One region of the Halobacillus sp. K22 genome, then DNA from elsewhere that is predicted to be linked to it. Evidence: riboswitches for the same ligand, from Rfam matches in the RefSeq annotation. Region 1 holds a riboswitch; the other holds the start of a gene.
What was found. A riboswitch is a leader RNA that binds a small molecule or an ion and turns the genes downstream of it on or off. The one in region 1 is predicted to bind lysine.
Positions count from the first base shown of each region.

Region 2: another riboswitch for lysine. It lies ahead of ACTWPM_RS12180 (Na+/H+ antiporter NhaC family protein); the one in region 1 lies ahead of dapA (4-hydroxy-tetrahydrodipicolinate synthase).

Region 1 is NZ_JBQQCN010000026.1:17,636-20,809, forward strand. It holds gene ACTWPM_RS16405 (response regulator) at 1-356, shown strand, start outside; gene ACTWPM_RS16410 (SurA N-terminal domain-containing protein) at 417-1,244, opposite strand; lysine riboswitch at 1,685-1,863, shown strand; gene dapA (4-hydroxy-tetrahydrodipicolinate synthase) at 1,982-2,875, shown strand.
Region 2 is NZ_JBQQCN010000015.1:79,255-82,428, reverse strand. It holds gene ACTWPM_RS12190 (bifunctional metallophosphatase/5'-nucleotidase) at 1-407, shown strand, start outside; gene yunB (sporulation protein YunB) at 512-1,288, shown strand; lysine riboswitch at 1,343-1,532, shown strand; gene ACTWPM_RS12180 (Na+/H+ antiporter NhaC family protein) at 1,670-3,174, shown strand, end outside.

The sequences.
Region 1 (3,174 bases):
TCGCCCGTCCCGGTTACTTTGAACGGGCCAGAAATGCCGGGATCAGTGGATATTTGCTCAAAGACAGTCCCAGTGAAGATCTGGCAGAAGCGATTCGCAAGATTATCGACGGCCAGCGTATTTTCTCTCCTGAATTAGTTGATCTCGCTTACACACAGCAAGATCCGCTTACGGAAAGAGAGCGTCAGGTCATTAAGTTAATGGCCGAGGGAAAAAATACAAAAGACATCTCAAAAGAACTATATATTACTCCGGGTACGGTACGAAATTACGTGTCCGTCATCTTGGATAAGCTTGAGGTTTCCAATCGAATTGAAGCCATCTCGCGCTTTAAGGAGAGAGGCTGGTTCAAGTGAAGCCAGTAAAATCCATTAAAAAAACCAGGTCCTGAGGGAAGGACCTGGTTTTTTAATGAATTATAGATTAACTTTTACGTCTGCATCTTCACGAAGCTTCTCTACAAGAGTTTGATAAGCTTGAGATTCTTTTTGCTGAGTCAGCTGTTGTTTAAGCGTTGGTTTAGCTTCTTCATAGGATGGCATTTCCTGACCGCCTCCGGATTCTTCCTGTGCGGCCTTAGCTTCATCATACGCTTTTTTCAGCTCTTCTTCTGTAGGCTCTAGATCACCGTTCTCTTCCGCTAAGAGCTTGTCTACTTTAATCTGGGTTTGAAGCTGGGATCTAACTTGTTCTTCGTTCATTCCCTGTTGTTCTTCAATAGTAGAGAAGAACTGCTCCTTAGACTCTACCCCCTGATTGGATTCAACCAACTCGGTAATTCTTTCATTGACTTCTTCTTCCGTTGCTTCAAGTCCGCGGTCATTTGCTTCCTGTACGAGAAGCTCCTGTCCGACTAAACCTTCTGCTGTCTGCTGCTTCAACTGTTCTTGATCCACTTCCTGTCCAGACATTTGAGACTGCATGGCTGATCGTTGGAATTGACTTTCGTACGTGCGAGTAAACTCTTCTTTTTTAATTTCTTCGCCATTGACGGTAGCAACTACTTCCGGAACACCTTCTAAGTTAGGCTCAGGCATTTGAGCCTGTTCAGAACCTTCGCCCTCTTGACTGCTGCCTTCACCTTCCTGATTGCTTTCACTGTTCTCAGAAGATTCTTCCTGTTGAGACGCTTCTTCATTATTTTCGCTGTCTCCACCTGATCCTTCATCGTTACCGCATGCTGTTAATAACGCTATGAATAAAGCAAGTGATAAGCTTAATAACCATTTCTTATTCAATGTCATTCCCCTTTCGAATACCTAATGCTTGTCATTGTAACACGTGCCCGCCTACTGTACATCCATCACTTTTTAGTGTGTATGCCCATTGTAACATCTGTAATACACTTATACCCCATCACAAAGCCTTTGCGACCTTACCATTCCCACCATAATTTAAAATGTGGAATTTTTGTGTAAAATTAATACGCAGGGAAAAGTGACCCTTCCTCTTCAGTTTTGCCAAACGTGGAAGGAATCTTTCACCTTTTTACTAAATAGCTTTGTTAAACTTTGTGGTTGAGTTATAAGAGAACATAGTAAATACAATAAGCAATGAACGGATGCTGTTTCCCTCTAACTATAACAACTTACAATAAATTCCACAAAATATAAACCTTGAATTTTTCAATAATTTCTGTTAAGGTACAAGGAACTAAATATTTTCTTATTTCAATTCTATTTGAAGTAAGGATAGAGGTGCAAATTCCAAGAGTACGCATGTGAAGGAGAATGAGATCCTGTGACACATGAGGAAAGGGGTTTTTGCCGAAGCTGACGGAATCTCATGTTCCCGACGCTGGTTCTGATGCTTAAGAGGTGCAGGACTGTCATATAGGAGACTATATGGAGGGCTATCTTATGCAGGAACGGATATCAAAGTTCTAAGCAGCAGCGAACCCTCGTTGCTGCTTTTTTGTGCTTTACTGCTGCAGAGCCCTCAAACCTCGAACGTATAAAAAACTAAGTAAAGGTGTGAGGTTATGAACTTTGGTCAAGTACTAACAGCCATGGTAACTCCGTTTGATTCTGAAGGAAATATTGATTTCGATGCGACTCATTCCCTGGTCAATCACTTGATCTCCAACGGCTCTGACGGTTTAGTGATCGCAGGAACAACGGGTGAATCCCCAACATTAACGACAGAGGAAAAAGTAAGCCTGTATAAATTTGTTGTGGAAGTCGTAAACGGCAGAGTTCCAGTCATTGCAGGAACGGGCTCAAACAATACAAGAGCTTCCATTCAATTAACAAAACAAGCAGAAGAAGCCGGCGTCGACGCGATTATGCTGGTAACCCCTTATTACAATAAACCCACACAAGAGGGACTGTATCAGCATTTTACGACGATAGCCAAGACTACTTCTCTGCCAATTATGCTCTATAACATTCCAGGACGCAGTGTCGTTAATATGTCGCCGGATACCATTGTCCGCCTTTCTCAAGTGGATAATATCGTTTCTGTCAAAGAAGCGAGTGGTGATTTAGACGCTGCTGCTGAGATTATCAGTCGGACACCGGATGAATTCACGGTGTACAGTGGAGAGGATTCCAATACGCTTCCGTTCGTATCGATTGGCGGTACTGGAATTGTCTCTGTCTCTGCCCATGTGATTGGAAATGAGATGCAAGCCATGATTCAAGGGTATCGGAACGGTAACGGCAGCTATGCATCAGCTATGCACCGCAGCCTGCTTCCGGTGATGCATGCCATTTTCTCTGCACCAAGTCCATCTCCTGTTAAAGCCGCTTTGAATAGAAAAGGCATTGAAGTTGGTGGCGTTCGTTTGCCGCTGCTTCCATTAACAGAAGAAGAAGCCAATGAAATAGAAACGATTCTAACTTCCGTGCAGCCTAGAGAGCGTGCTTATAGCTGAATAAATAAGAAAATCCCCGTGCTCACCTTAACGAGCACGGGGATTTTTATGGCTTTTTTCATAAGAGACTTATTACACAATAGGGCCGGATTGTGTAAGAACTCAGCTTTGAAATATTTGTTGCGGTGAAGGTCCGGAGGGGGACGATTCGCTTTCCGTGGGCATGTGGTAAGCTTCCTCAGGCTTCGCCTTCCGGGATCTTACCGATCATGTTCATCCCACAGGAGTCTTCATCGTCCCCCTCCGGACCTTGCCAAATCAGAAGCTCGAAACGGTTTCGTCTTTCCTCCGCTTGAGAA
Region 2 (3,174 bases), on a different contig from region 1:
AAGTAACTTATCAAGATGTGCATCGGATCTGTCCTCACCCCATGAACCCTTGTAAAGTAGAGTTGAAAGGGGACGAATTGCTGGAAGTCATTCGGGTAGCTCATACAAGAAAGTTAACGGAGATCCGCTTAAAAGGCTTTGGCTTTCGTGGAGAAGTAATTGGAAAAATGGTTTTTGCCGGCGTGGAAATTGAAACAAAAGAGTCGCAGGATGGGGAAGAACGCGTGGTAAGGGTTACAAAAAATGGAGTACCGATTGATCTGGAGAAGTCCTATACTCTTTCAACCGCCGATACGTTTACCTTCGGAAGACTGTTTCCCGAAATTGCCTACGCACCTAATAAGGCTTATTATATGCCTGAATTACTCCGCGATTTGCTATCGGAAGCTCTAAAAACATATGAATAAAGAGCTTCATCAGTAGATATGAAGGTAAGGTTCAAATATATCATTATTTATATGCCTAAACCTCTTCTGGACTACATATAGTTAGTTCAGGAGGGGTTGTTTTAATGGGAAAAAGTAAAGTTACAAATGGACCCTCAATCGGGAAAAGAATTGTTTTGACTTTTATGTTTTTTTTACTCTTTACCGCTTTAAGCCTCTGGTTAATCAACCGTGGTATTACTCCGGCTCTCATCGGTATAGCTGAAACAAAGACCCAGCAATTGGCAAGAGATGCGATCAATGAAGCCGTAAATAAACAAATAGCAGAAGACTTACAATTTAATGATTTAGTTAAAATGGAAAAAGATGATAATGGAAATATCGTTTATATGGGTTGGAATTCGGTGGTTGTTAACAGGGTGCTGAGAAACACAACGTATCGCGTCCAAAACTTTCTAAAGAGAATGGAACTAAACGAATTACCGATGGAAGATACAACACTTGAACCAGATATTGACCCTAATATGACGCAGGAAGAACTTGGCGAACAGCCTGCCACATTAATTGAAATTCCAGTAGGACAGGCGACAAATAATTCGCTCCTCGCAAACCTGGGTCCTAAAGTACCAGTTCAATTACGAGTAATTGGAGATGTACAATCAAATTTCCAAAGCGAAATTACGGAGTATGGTATTAACGCAGCATTATTTCAACTATCTATTCATATTGAGGTAAACGTAAGGATTGTCATTCCATTTTCCACTGAAACCACTACTGTCGCAACAGATATTCCTATAGACACAGCAACTATCCTAGGAGAAGTTCCTGATTTCTATGGAGGACAAGGAGAAGGACCAGACAAATCACCATCTTTTTCCTTTCCAATGGATGCCTTGCAATAATGTAATCTGACTGATAAAATGACATGGAATTAAATATGCGTGACCTTATCAGATCGGTGAGGTAGAGGTGCAGACGTCATTAGTAATTAATGGGAGCAAGGCAAGCTAGGATCATTGATGAAAGGGATGAGTTTCTGCCGAAGTGTACGATAGTGATGTCAGACTATCCTATGCTGGTGTATATCTGAAGAAGAGACACACTGTCATGCATGCTCTTTTGGGTGCATGGGGCGCTACTGATCGAAATGGAGGATAATCAAGTTGCTAAAACAGGCAATGATAGGTTATTTTCTACTATCATTGTCTTTTTTTATTCCTCATTTTTATTTGCAGTAGCCTTCCTACTCCCGTTTACATCAATAGCTTTACGGAGGGAATATCATGGAAGGAACGATTTATTCTTTAATTCCGGCAGTTCTAATGCTGGTCCTTGTGTTACTTACAAGAAGAGTGATTCTATCACTGGGTATAGGGATTATTATCGGAGCGTTTATGCTCACGGGAATTGATCTCAAGGAAGGTTTTGTATTAATCTGGTCTTTATTTTCCACTATTTTCGTGAGTGAAGGAGCTCTCAATACAGGAAATCTTTATCTGTTATCATTCTTATTTTTATTGGGAATTACCACAGCCTTTATGACAGCTTCTGGAGGAAGTAAGGCTTTCGGAAAATGGGCAGTTGAGAAAATCCGCACACGAAAAGGGGCAAAATTACTGCCGTCTGTTTTAGGTATTATCATTTTTATTGATGACTACTTTAATGCACTAGCTGTTGGTCAGGTGGCCAGACCTGTAACAGACCGTTACAGAATATCAAGGGCTAAGCTTGCCTATTACATTGATTCTACTTCTGCTCCTATTACCGTTATCTCTCCGATATCAAGCTGGGGAGCTTATATCATTGGCACGATTGGAAGTATTTTAGCTGCTAATGAAATTTCTAATTATCAGGCATTGGAAGCTTTTGTTTTAATGATTCCTGCCAATTATTATGTGTTCGCTGCTTTACTGCTAGTGTTTCTTACAATCTTCCTAAAGCTCGATATTGGAGCCATGCGGACTCATGAAAAGAGAGCAGTAGATACCGGGGAGCTAACTAATCCTCACGGTGATGTACCAGGGGATTTAAATGATGAATTTAAGCAGCATAATAATGGAAAAATCGCTCATTTGATTCTTCCGATTGGAGCGCTTGTAGCTGGAACCATAGCGGCTATGGTGATTACAGGTATTCGAAATACAGAGGGTGCCGTAAGTCTGCTAGCTATTTTTGCGAATACTAATGTAAATATTTCCTTATTTATAGGTGGATTGGCAGCCGTTGCTACGGCAGGTATTTTATATGCAGCACAAGCTGGACCAAAGTCGGCAGCGCCTATCGTATTCTGGGAAGGAATCAAAGCCATGCTGCCCGCTATTTATATATTAGTTTTCGCCTGGATGATTGGAGATATTATCAGCCAGCTGCAGACAGGTGAATATTTAGCACAGCAGTTCCGCCAGGCGGATATTAATGTCGCGTATCTGCCACTCCTTATCTTTATTATTTCCGGCTTCATGGCGCTTTCTACGGGAACTTCCTGGGGAACATTTGGAATCATGCTTCCAATAGCTGGGGAAATAGCAGCTGTCACTGAGCCGGCTATGATTCTGCCTGCTTTATCAGCTGTACTGGCTGGTTCGGTGTTTGGAGACCATTGTTCTCCTATTTCAGATACCACAATATTATCCTCTACGGGGGCAGGTGCTAACCATATTGACCACGTACTCACCCAGCTTCCTTATGCGGGTATTGCGGCTGTGGCGGCCTCAATTGGATATATCCTTCTCGGCCTGACGGGCCAAGTGTGGATTCCGTTATTAGCCACTCTGGCTGTTGTGGCGCT